Linked DNA regions of Egicoccus sp. AB-alg2. The protein of the gene in region 1 interacts with the protein of each later gene in a pairwise test. Links are inferred from orthologs where the notes say so. Each region holds a gene or a part of one and is shown on either strand. Other genes may lie near its edges.

What was found.
Region 2: the proteins of ACERM0_RS10135 (region 1) and ACERM0_RS20605 interact in binary tests that used the Escherichia coli proteins (3 or more experiments, as listed by UniProt). The link is inferred for Egicoccus sp. AB-alg2 from one-to-one orthologs.

What each region holds. Positions count from the first base shown.
Region 1 is NZ_JBGUAX010000005.1:39,203-46,273, forward strand. What follows is about bases 2,082-4,991. They hold ACERM0_RS10135 (ABC-F family ATP-binding cassette domain-containing protein), read right to left. Parts: upstream 4,623-4,991; coding sequence 2,541-4,622; downstream 2,082-2,540. Other genes in these bases: ACERM0_RS10130 (hypothetical protein), read right to left, coding at 2,082-2,437; ACERM0_RS10140 (ABC-F family ATP-binding cassette domain-containing protein), read left to right, coding at 4,676-4,991. Outside these bases: ACERM0_RS10120 (3-hydroxyacyl-CoA dehydrogenase NAD-binding domain-containing protein), read right to left, coding at 1-41; ACERM0_RS10125 (acetyl-CoA C-acyltransferase), read right to left, coding at 82-1,263; more of ACERM0_RS10130, read right to left, coding at 1,586-2,081; more of ACERM0_RS10140, read left to right, coding at 4,992-6,427; ACERM0_RS10145 (sigma-70 family RNA polymerase sigma factor), read left to right, coding at 6,613-7,071. UniProt on the Escherichia coli protein: Genetic data indicate it may be involved in ribosome assembly or function.
Region 2 is NZ_JBGUAX010000012.1:103,448-108,535, reverse strand. What follows is about bases 851-5,088. They hold ACERM0_RS20605 (multifunctional oxoglutarate decarboxylase/oxoglutarate dehydrogenase thiamine pyrophosphate-binding subunit/dihydrolipoyllysine-residue succinyltransferase subunit), read right to left. Parts: upstream 4,705-5,088; coding sequence 1,051-4,704; downstream 851-1,050. Other genes in these bases: ACERM0_RS20600 (penicillin-binding transpeptidase domain-containing protein), read left to right, coding at 4,977-5,088. In the rest of the region: ACERM0_RS20615 (hypothetical protein), read left to right, coding at 1-117; ACERM0_RS20610 (hypothetical protein), read left to right, coding at 220-783. UniProt on the Escherichia coli protein: E1 component of the 2-oxoglutarate dehydrogenase (OGDH) complex which catalyzes the decarboxylation of 2-oxoglutarate, the first step in the conversion of 2-oxoglutarate to succinyl-CoA and CO(2).

The DNA.
Region 1 (7,071 bases):
GGGGTGTACGTCAGCTTGAAACGGGTGTAGGTGTCGCTCATCGGGTCACTCCTGGAATCGTCGTCGTCGGTGTGACCCGCGTCACACCCGCTCCCACAGGACGGCCGCGCCCATGCCCAGGCCGACGCACATGGTGGTCAGCCCGAGGCGCGCGTCGGGGTTGCGCTGGAACCAGGTCGCCACCTCCATCGCCAGCCGCGCGCCGGAGAAGGCCAGCGGGTGCCCCATCGCGATGGCCCCGCCGTAGGGATTGACGTGCGCGGCGTCCAGCGGGAGTCCGAAGTGGTCGAGGAACGCGACGCACTGGACCGCGAACGCCTCGTTCATGTCGATGACGTCGAGGTCGTCGATGGACAGCCCGGTGCGCGCCAGCAGCTTCTCGGTGGCGGGGATCGGCCCGGACCCCATCGTCTCCGGCTCCACCCCGACGAAGGCGTAGTCGCGCAGGCGCATCGTGGGCGTGAGCCCGTACTCGGCGACCGCGGCGCCCGACGCGAGTAGCACGCCACCGGCCCCGTCGTTCAGCCCGGCGGCGTTGCCGGCCGTGACGTACCCGCCGGCACGGAACGGCGAACGCAGCTTGGCGAGGTCGTCCATGGTCGTACCGGGGCGCGGGTGCTCGTCGACGCGGACGACCTTCCAGCCCTCCTCGACCGACCACACCGTCGCCGGGACGACGTGGGTGTCGAAGACGCCGTCCGCCTGCGCCTTGCCGACCCGCTCCTGGGACCCCAGCGCGTACGCGTCGCAGCGCTCGCGCGTCACGTGGGGGAATTCGTCGTGCAGGTTCTCGGCCGTGTTGCCCATCACCAGGGCGGACGGGTCGACCAGCTTGTCCGACAGGAAGCGCGGATTGGGGTCCACCTCGGCGCCCATCGGGTGGTGGCCCATGTGCTCGACACCGCCGGCCAGCACCAGGTCCTGCGCGCCGACCCGGATGGCGTTGCCGGCGTTGACGATGGCGGTCAGCGCCCCGGCGCACATGCGGTCGAGCGCGTAGCCGGGCACCTGCTTGCCGAGGCCCGCCAGGATCGCCAGGGAGCGACCGAGTGTCAGGCCCTGGTCCCCCACCTGCGCCGTTGCGGCCCACACGACGTCGTCGATGCGGTCGGGCGGCACGGACGGGTTGCGGTCGAGCAGGGCTCGGATCGCACGCACGGACAGGTCGTCGGCGCGGGTGCCGGCGTAGTAGCCGGTGTCCTTCGCGCGGCCGATGGGCAGGCGGACGCCATCGACGTAGTAGGCGTCGTCGAGCTCGGGCACGTCAGCGGCTTTCTCTCGCGGAAGGAAGCGGGCCAGGTGCGGGACGCGGCCGCGATGCCGCCTCCCACGACGGAACGATGTTCGCGCATCCGTTCCGGGCGTCGCAACGTGACACGAACGTCAGAACCCGCCCCCGGGAGCGGAGGGGCGGGTTCCGACGTGGCCGTCCCGCGGACGTGCCGCGAGCGCGTGGGCGGGACGGCGGCTGGTGGGAGCGCGTCGGTGCCGAGCGGTCAGGCAGGGCCGGTGGGTGTGGGCGGTGAGTGAGGCGGGGCCGGTGGGTGGGGCGCGGGTCGGCGCAGGGCGGGTGGGCGCGGACCGGTCAGCGGACTCGGCGCAGCCCCGACAGTGCCCAGCCGAGCTCGCGGCGGGTGACGTGCCAGGCCAGGGCGGTCCCGGCCACCAGCATGCCGGTGAGCACCTGCAACGCGAGCGGGACCTGCGCGACCGGGCCGCCCGCGACCGGCGAGGCGGCCAACGTGGCGCCGGTGGCCGCGTCCGGCCCGGCCGCCGTCACGCCCGGCGCGAGTCCGGGAGCGATCTCCGGCGCGTCGAACGGGTGCCCGGTGTCGTGCGCACTGCCCGGTGCCTGGGCCCGCCGGGGCGCGAGCTCGACCCCGGGCAGGACGGCCGAGCCGCCGGCGACACCCAGGTCCACGTCCTGACCCCGGATCGCGCGGAACGCCTCGAACTGGGCGGCGCGGCGCGGCGTCCATCCCTCGGCGTCCCCGGCAGCGACGACGCGGCCGCCGTCCGCCTTGGAACCCGGCCCGGCCGCGGCCGCCGCGCCCTCATCCGCGCGGGGACGCTCGCCACGGTCGGTGTCGCGTGGCGACGGCGGAGGTGGCGACTCGGGCGACGGCGACGGCTTCGGCGAGGGCTCGGGCGCTTTGGACCGACCGAGGTCGACCTTGCGTTCACCGACGGCGACGCCGCCACCGACGTCCACCTCGGGGCCGTCCTTGCCGACCCCGACGCCGACCTCCGGGTCCAGCTTCGCGTCGTCGGTGAGCTCCACGTCGAGGTCGACGCCGACCTTCACACCATCCGACGTGTCGACCTTCACCTCGCCGAGGCCGGGCAGGCCGACCGTCTGTGCCGACGCCGGCACGACGTGCAGACCGGTCGCGACGACCATCGCCGTCAGCACCGCCAAGAGCCGCCTACGTCCCATGTCGCTCCCGCTCTCCCGCCCGGGCGAGAGGAAGGCACCCCGGGCGCTCTTCGGGACCAACGAGGCGGACACGCGGCGGTTACGCGTCCCCTGGGACGGACGGTCAGGCGTCGAAGGCGGCCTCGACCTCCGCCTCGGCCGCCTCGAGGCGCAGTTGCGCCCGCTCCCACGCCGTCAGCAGCGTGGCGGCGCGGTCCTTGGCCTCGCCGTGCTCGGTCACCAGCTGCTTGACGCGCTCGCCATCGCCGTAGACGTCGGGGTCGGCCAGCTCACGGGTGAGCTCCGCGATCCGTGCCTCGACCGTCGACAGCTCGTCCTCGAGCTTCGTCACCTCACGGCGAAGGTCCTTCGTGGCGCGGTGCCGGGCGTTGCGGCGTTCGGCCTCGCGGCGCTTGCCGTCCGCATTCCGGCGCTTGTCGCCGCCCGGACCGCCCGCACCACCGACACCGCCTGCACCGCCGACACCGCCCGGACCGCCCGCACGCCCGGCACCGGCCGCACCGTCGGCACGGCGGCTGGTCGGCGTGGCAGCGGCGCCCTCGCCACCGTCGCGCCGCCACTGCAGTTCCTCGTAGGTGCCGTCGAACCAGCGTGCCCGGCCGTGGCCGACCTCGACGATCGCGTCGGCGACACCGCGAATCACGTGCCGGTCGTGGGTGATCAGCAGCACCGTGCCCGGGTAGGCCAGCAACGCGTCCTCGAGCACGTCGCGGCTGGCGAGGTCGAGGTGGTTGGTCGGCTCGTCGAGCAGCAGCAGGTTGACCGGCGAGGTCATCGCCTTGGCCAGCCCCAGCCGGGTGCGCTCGCCGCCGGACAGCTCCCCGACCCGGCGATCCGCGAGGTCGCCGGGGAACCCGAACGCCCCCAGCATCGAGCGGTGGTTGAGCTGCCGGTGCCGCTCGCCCAGCGCCGTGCGGAACTCCTCCAGGACCGTGCGCGACAGGTCGAGCACCTCGGCCTGGTGCTGGTCGACGACCGCCACGTCGACGTTGTGCCCGAGCGTCACCTCGCCGGCGTCCGCGTCCAACGTCCCGGCCAGCAGGCGCAGCAGCGTGGTCTTGCCGGCACCGTTCGGGCCGATCATCGCCACCTTGCGGCCGCGCTCGACCGCCAGGTCCACACCGTCGAGCACGACCGTGTCGCCGTAGGCCACTCGCACGCTGCTCAACTCGGCCACGACCCGGCCGGAGCGTCTCGGCGCCGGGAACTGGAACCGGGCGACGAGCTGGCGGTGGTCCGGGATGTCGACGCGCTGCACCCGGTCGAGCGCCTTGATCCGCGACTGGACCTGCCGGGCCTTGCTGGCCTTGTAGCGGAAGCGCTCGATGAACCGTTCGGTCTGGGCGAGTTGGCGGTCCTGCTGCGCCTTGGCGGCGCGCAGCTGGGCCAGCCGCTCCTCGCGCTGCAGCACGAACGACTCGAACCCGCCCTGCTCGGCGGCGGTGGTCCCGCCCCGGACCACGTACTCGGTGGCCGTCCCGGCGGCGACCTCCACGATGCGGTCGGCCACCGCGTCGATGAAGTCGCGGTCGTGGCTCACGAACAGCAGCCCGCCGGGCAGTTCGGCCAGCGTCTGCTCCAACCAGGCGATGGTGTCGAGGTCGAGGTGGTTGGTCGGCTCGTCGAGCACCAGCAGGTCGGGTCTGGCCAGCAGCAGGCGCGCCAGCGCCACGCGCACCCGCCAGCCACCCGACAGCTCCCCCGTGGGGCGCTCCGCGTCGTCGGCCGCGAAACCGAGCCCCGCCAGGACCCGGTGTGCCTCCGCCTCGACCTCGTAGCCGCCGAGTTGCTGGAAGCGGTCCTGTACCTCGGCGTGGCGGACCAGCAGCCGTTCCTGTCGGCCCTCGTCGACGGTGGTCTCGATCCGGCGTTCCAGGTCCCGCAGTTCCGTCTCGAAGCGCAGGATGTGCGACGCGCCCTCGAGCACGTGTTCCAGGACGGTCCCCGACTCCCCCACGGCGTCGACGACGTCCTGCGGCAGCCAGCCGATGCGCAGGTCCTTGGGCCGGCTGACGGTGCCCTGGTCCGGCTCGCGGTTGCCCACCACCACGTTGAGCAGCGTGGTCTTGCCCGCCCCGTTGCCACCGACGAGCGCGACCCGTCGGCCGGGCGGGAAGCGCAGCGACACGTCGGCGAACAGAGTGCGCGCGCCGATGGTGACGCCGACACCGGACAGGCTGATCACGCGGGCCTCACGGAAACGGCGGTGGCGAGCCGGCGAGCCTACCCTGCGCCGCCATGCACCTGGTGTCCGTCGATTCCGTGACGGCGTCCGTCGAGGGCCGGATCCTCTTCGCCGACGCCTCCTTCGGCCTGACCTCCGACGACCGGGTCGGCGTGGTCGGTCCCAACGGCTCCGGCAAGACCACGCTGCTCCGGATCGTCGCCGGTCAGCGCGCCCCCGACGTGGGCAGCGTGATCCCCCGCAGCGGCCTGCGGATCGGGTTCCTCGCCCAGGAGCCGAGGTTCGACGACCGGCAGGCCCTGGACGTGGTGCTGGCCGGCGACCCGACGGCCGCGGCGCACGAGGCCGAGCGCCTGCTCGACGTGCTGGGCGTCGACCCCGGGCAGTCGACCGCGCAGATGTCCGGCGGCCAGCGCCGCCGCGTGGCCGTCGCGCAGACCCTGCTGGCGCCCTCCGACCTGCTGATCCTCGACGAACCGACCAACCACCTCGACGTGGACACGATCGACTGGCTCGAGGGTGAGCTACACCGCCGCGGAAGCGGGCTGCTGCTGGTGACCCACGACCGCTACGTGCTGGAGCGGCTCGCCAACCGCATGCTCGACCTCGCGGACCAGCGCGTCCACTGGCACGAGGGGTCGTATTCCTCGCTGCTGGAGGCCCGCGCCGAGCGTGCGGCCATGCGCGAGCGCTCGACGGCCCGGGCCCGCAACCTGCTGCGCAAGGAGATCGCCTGGTTGCGCCGCGGCCCGAAGGCCCGCACCTCGAAGCCGAGGTTCCGCGTCGAGCAGGTCGAGGTGCTCCGCGACGCCGCTGCCGGTGACACCGAGGCCACGCCGCTGGATCTGGGCACCGGCCGGACCCGGCTGGGCAACGACGTGCTCGACCTGCGTGAGGTCAGCGTGGCGCGTGGCGGGCGCACCGTCCTGGGCCGCGTCGACCTCGGCATCGGTCCCGGTGAGCGGGTCGGGATCGTCGGCCCGAACGGCGCCGGCAAGACCACGCTGCTGCACGTGCTGGCGGGCCGCCTCGCTCCCGACGCCGGCGAGGTCCGCACCGGCACCACCGTGGAGCTCGGCCTCTACGAGCAGGAGCACGGCACCGCCGCGGACGCGGCCGGCGAGGAGCGCACCGTGCTGGAGACGGTGCTGGACATCGCCGCGTTCGTGCCGCTGGCCAACGGCGAGACGCTGCCCGCCCACCGGCTCGCCGAGCGGTTCGGGTTCGACGGGCAACTGCAGCGCACGCCGCTGTCGCTGCTGAGCGGGGGCGAGCGCCGCCGCGTGGCGCTGCTGCACCTGCTGGTCGCCGCCCCCAACGTGCTGGTGCTGGACGAGCCGACCAACGACCTCGACCTCGACACGCTGACCGTCCTGGAGGACCACCTCGACGGCTTCAAGGGCACGCTGGTCGTCGCCTCCCACGACCGCTACGTGCTCGACCGGCTCACCGACCGGATCGTCGCCGTCGAGAACGGGCGGCTGACCGAGCACCTCGACTGGGAGGCCTACCGCGCGGCACACCGCGTCCGGACCGCGGCCGACGAGCAGCGCGCCGCCGAGACCAGCCGCGCGACGCGGGCGTCGGCACAGGACAACCGGGCCCGGCAGGCGGCACGTAAGGAGGCCCGCCGGCTGGAGCAGCAGGTCGAGCGGCTCACGGCCCGCCGCGACGAACTGCAAGCCGACATGGCCGCCGCGGCGACCGACGTGGCACGCCTCACGGCGTTGCAGTCCGACCTGCAGCGCCTGGAGGGCGAGCTGAGCGCGGCGGAGGACCGCTGGCTCGAGTTGACCGTCGACTGAGTCCTGGTCGCGCGTCCGTCGGACGGGCCCTGAAGCACCGCTGAAGGTTCGGTGTCGGGACGTGCCGGACGGGTGGCGGCTCGGCCCGATTCGGGCACGATGCCGCTAGGGTCGCGATCTGTCGCCGAGAGGGGCGTGGTCGAGGAAGCGGCCATGACCGGGGGGTGAGCGTGGCCGGTACGGGCATGATGGTCGACCGATCCGGACTGCAGGAACTGTGGTCCCGTGCCACCGGGCGCGGCTACGTGCTCCTCAGCGAGATCCACGACCTCCACGACCCGTTGGAGGATGCGGCCGACTGGCCCGACGAGGTGGCCAACGCCGCCCGTGACGCGGGCCTCGAGGTGGTCGACGACCTCACCGACGACGTCGCACCGCCACCGGCGTCCGTGCTGACCGCGACGACCGACGGGGTGCGCCAGTACCTCAACGCCATCGGCCGGGTCGCGCTGCTGAGCGCCGAGGAGGAGGTCGACCTCGCCAAGCGCTACCACGCCGGTCTGGCCGCCAAGCAGGCGCTGCAGGACGAGCGGCTCACCCGCGCGCAACGGGCACGCCTGCGGCGCCTGACGGCCGAGGGCGCGCGGGCCCAGGAGCGGCTGGTGACGGCCAACCTGCGGCTTGTCGTGTCGGTCGCACGCCGT
Region 2 (5,088 bases), on another replicon or contig:
GCGGTGCTGCCCGAACAGCCTGCCTTCGCGGCCGCCCTCCGAGCACGGCCGCAGGGCTGCGTCACCGGCCCCGTGGCTCTCGGGCTCTACGCGGTGCCGGGCTTCGTCGGCGCCTAGGCGTTCGAGATCCTCACGGCTCGGCATCGCTGGCTCCAGAACGTCGATTTCCACCATCGCCCGGATCTGGCGCCACGTCGAGGCACCACGGCGTACGGGGCCGTGCGGGTCGCCGGCCCCCTCGATGCGCTGATCGACAGTGCCGCATTCCGTTCGGAGGTGAGTGATCGCGAACTGCGAGTGGCGTGGGACCACCTTCGTGGAACGGGGAAGGTGACGGTGGATCGGCTCCGTCGACGGATCGCCCGACTCCGCGAGATCGCGCCGGGCGCCGACGTCCTGGAGCAGGTGCTGGATGCAGCCGGCGGCGACCGCATCGAGTCCGAAGGCGAGCGGTTGCTGTGGCCCTTCGTCTCTTGCTTCGAGCCGGGCTTCGACCCGCAGGTATGGGTGACACCCCGGCGCCGGGTCGACTTCTTCTGCCGCCGCTGTCGTTTCGGTTACGAGTATCTCGGCAGGGTGGACCACGAGCACGTCGCACGGCGCATCGCCGACGACGAGCGGGACGCGGAACTCCGACGCGAAGGGATTCGGCTCGGGTATGTCACGAAGGCGGACATCGACGAGCCGATGTCGTTGTTCAGCACGATGGTTGCCAGCCTCACGGTGCGGGCCCACGAGCTCGGCGTCACTCCTCCGGTCGCCGTCCGCTCGCCCCGCTTCTGAGCCACCGGCGCCAGGTCCCGTCGTCCGGGCCTGGCCGTCGGTTTCCCGCGCCGGCGACGAAAACCGTCCGCGGAGCCGGGCGGTGACAGCGCCGGAGCAGGGGTTTCCGTCACCCACGACGGAAACCGTCCGCGGAGCCGGGCGGTGACAGCGCCGGAGCAGGGGTTTCCCGCACCGGCGACGGAAACCGTGACTGGTGGGGGGCTGGGGACGGGCGACGCCCCGGCCGGGAACGGCCGGGGCGTCGTGCGGTGCTTCGCGGTTCGGTCAGTCCGTCGGGACGGGGTCGAGGGTGTCGCCGAGGAGCTGTTCGAGCTCCTGTTCGTGGACGACGTGCTGGCCGGCCGCCGGCGACGCCGACGGGACGCGGGCCGCGCTGCGCAGCTGGCGGTCCCCGCCGAGCTCGTCGAGCAGATTCCACAGGCGCCCGTCCACGAAGCCCCACGCCCCCATGTTCGCCGGCTCCTCCTGGACCCAGACGACGTCCTGGGCGTTCGGGTAGCCCGCGAGGACGTCGCGGATCTGCTCGCCGGGGAACGGGTAGAGCTGCTCGACCCGGACCACCGCCACCGGCAGCTCGCGCTCGTTGCGTGCCTTCATGACGTCGTAGGCGACCTTGCCCGCGCAGAGCACGACCGCGCGGGCCTCGGCCTTGTCCCGCTGGTCCCAGGCCGGGTCGTCCAACGTCTCACGGAACGAACCCGACGTGAACTCACCGATGTCGGAGAAGGCGTTGGGTGAACGCAGCAGCGACTTCGGCGTGAAGATGATCAGCGGCTTGCGCACCTCGCGGTGCAGCTGGCGGCGCAGGACGTGGAAGTACTGCGCCGAGGTGGTCGCGTTGACGACCTGGATGTTGTCCTCGGCGCACAGCGTCAGGAACCGTTCGATGCGCCCGGAGCTGTGCTCGGGACCCTGCCCCTCGTAGCCGTGGGGCAGCAGCATGACCAGCCCGGAGGTCTCGCCCCACTTGTCCTCGGCGGCGACGATGAACTGGTCGATGATGATCTGGGCGCCGTTGACGAAGTCGCCGAACTGCGCCTCCCAGGCCACCAGCGAGGCCTTGTCCTCCACCGAGTAGCCGTATTCGAAGCCGACCGCGGCGTACTCGCTGAGCAGCGAGTCGTAGATGAAGAACTTGCCCTGCTCGTCCGCGAGGTGCTGCAGCGGCAGGTGCTCCTCACCGGAGCGGAAGTCGACCTGGACCGCGTGGCGCTGCGAGAAGGTGCCGCGCCGCGAGTCCTGACCGGCCAGACGCACGTTGTTGCCCTCGAGCAGCAGCGACCCGAACGCGAGGGTCTCGCCCAGCGCCCAGTCGATCGAGCCGGACTCGTAGCGCTCCCGGGCCTTCTTGAAGATGCGGTCCAGCTTGGGGTGGCGCGTGAAGCCGTCCGGCACGTCGAACTGGTTGGCGGCGATGCGGTCCAGGGTCTCCTTGGCCACGCCGGTCTCCGCCGGCGGCAGCAACGAGGTCGACTCCTCGGGACGGATCGCCTTGGGCGGTTCCGGCGGGGCGGCCTGCTTCGTGGACGCGAACGCCTCCTCGAGCCGACTCTCGAAGTCCTCCAGGAACTCCTCGGCCTGCTCGATCGAGATGTCACCGCGGCGGACCAGGCGCTCGGTGTACAGCTTGCGGACCGAGCGCAGGTTGTCGATCACCTCGTACATCTGCGGCTGGGTGAACGACGGGTCGTCCGCCTCGTTGTGGCCGTGACGCCGGTAGCAGACGAGGTCGATGACGATGTCGCGGTGGAACTCCTGGCGGTACTCGTACGCCAGCCGTGCCACGCGCACGACCGCCTCGGGGTCGTCGCCGTTGACGTGCAGGATCGGCGCGTGGACGGTCTTCGCGACGTCCGTGGCGTAGTACGACGAGCGGGCCGCGTGCGGCGAGGTCGTGAACCCGACCTGGTTGTTGATCACCACGTGGATGGTGCCGCCGGTGCGGTACCCCCGCAGCTGCGAGAGGTTGAGCGTCTCCGCCACGACGCCCTGGCCGGCGAACGCGGCGTCGCCGTGCATCAGCAACGGCAGGACCGGGAACACGCCGTCCTGACCGCGGTCGTAGCGGTCCTGCTTCGCCCGGGAGATGCCCTCGACCACCGGGTTGACGGCCTCGAGGTGCGAGGGGTTGGGCGGCAGGTGCAGCTCGACGGTGTTGCCGGAGCGGGCCTCGTACACGCCGTGGGTACCGAGGTGGTACTTGACGTCGCCGGAGCCCTGGACCGTGTCGGGGTCGATGTGCCCCTCGAACTCGCCGAAGATCTGGTGGTACGACTTGCCGACGATGTTCGACAGCACGTTCAGGCGCCCGCGGTGGGCCATGCCCATCACGATGTCGAGGACGTCGGGGTCGTCGGCCGCGGCCTCGCAGACGGCGTCGAGCAGCGGAATCAGGCTCTCGCCACCCTCGATGCCGAAGCGCTTCTGGCCGACGTACTTGGTGTGCAGGAACGACTCGAACGCCTCGGCGGCGTTCAGCCGCTCGAGGATCCACAGCTGGTCCTCGGCCGGCACGTCCTCGGAGACGCCCTCGACCTTGTCGCGGATCCAGCGCTTCTGATCGGGGTCGAGCACGTGGCCGTACTCGATGCCGATGGTGCGGCAGTACGCGTCGCGCAGGACGCCGAGGATCTTCTGCAGCTCGAGCCGCCGCGTCCGCCCGCCGATGTCGGTGACGAACTCTCGGTCGAGGTCCCAGATCGAGAGTCCGTAGTAGGTCGGGTCGAGCTCGTTGTGCATCGCCCTGGGCTGCAGACGCAGCGGGTCGAGGTCGGCGATGAGGTGACCGCGCACCCGGTACATGTTGGCGAGCGCGTCGACCTTGCTCTGCTTGGTGAGCAGGTCGGTCTCGTCGTCGAAGTGGGTCGAGTCCGGGCGCCAGCGCGCCGGCTCGTAGGGCAGCCCGAGCGCGGCGAACACCTCGTCGTAGAAGCCGTGCTCACCGAGCAGCAGCTCGTGGACGCGCTTCAGGAACAGCCCCGACTCCGCGCCCTGGATGACGCGGTGGTCGTAGGTCGAGGTCAGCGTGATGACCTTGGACACGCCGAGCTTCGCGATCGTGCGCGGGTCGGCGGCCTGGTAGCCCGCCGGGTAGTCGATCGAGCCGACACCGAGGATGGCCGCCTGCCCGGACATCAGCCGCGGGATCGAGTGGACCGTGCCGATCGTGCCCGGGTTGGTGACCGTGATGGTGCCGCCGGAGAACATCGCGGGGTCGAGCTTGCCGGTGCGGATCTTGCGGATGATGTCCTCGTAGGCCCGCAGGAACTCGTCGAACGCGAGCGCATCCGCGTCCTGGATCACGGGCACCAGCAGGCTGCGCGAGCCGTCCTTGTTCTCCACGTCGACGGCGAGCCCGAGCCCGAAGTGCTCCGGACGCCGCACGGCCGGCTTGCCGTCCTGCGTCTCGCCGTAGCTGGACTTCATGGCCGGCACGGCCTCGACCGCCTTGACCATGGCGTAGGCGATCAGGTGCGTGAAGGAGACCTTGCCCCCGCGGGTGCGGCGCAGGTAGTTGTTGATGATGCGCCGGTTCACCTCGAGCAGCTTGGCCGGCACGTCGCGCACGGAGGTCGCGGTGGGGACCCCGAGCGAGGTCTCCATGTTCTCCACGATGCGGGCACCGACCCCGCGGATGCGGGTGGCGGTCGGGTCGTCGTCGGCGACCGTCGGGGCGGCCTTGGCGACGTCTGGCCCCTTGCCGTTGCCGCTGGGTGCCGCGGCCTCCTTCGTCGGCGCGCCGTCGGACCGCTTCGCGCCGTTGCCGCCGCGGTTCTGGTCCTCGGGGCGGTAGTCCGCGAAGAAGTCGCGCCAGGACTTCGACAGCGCGTCGGGGTTCTCGCGGTACTGCTCGTACATCTCCTCGACGAGCCAGGCGTTCAGCTCCGACTGGGACGAGGACGTGGGTTGGTTGGCCATGTCGGCGTTCGTGCTCCGGGGCGACGTGAGCAAGAGGGTAGAGCGGCGGAGGCGTCGCTCACGATCCGCGCACGGCCACGCACCGGGCGCGCGCAGCAGGAACGCAGCGACACGACGAGGGCAGCCGGACGAAGGGCCTCCGCTGCCACCTGTCGAGTGGACCCGGCGCCACCGCACACGTCAAGCCCCGTCGCGGTCGGCCGACCCCGTCCCGGCGTGCCCGCGCGGTACCGTCGCCGTCCGGCCACGGCGGGAGCAGGGAGGGGCTGGCCATGAAAGACCTCCTCGTCGCGATCCTCGCGCTCTGTGCCCTGGCCGGGGTCGCCTACGGCGGCTGGTGGCTGCTGACCGAGAGCGACGTCTTCGCCGGTGAGCAACGCCAGA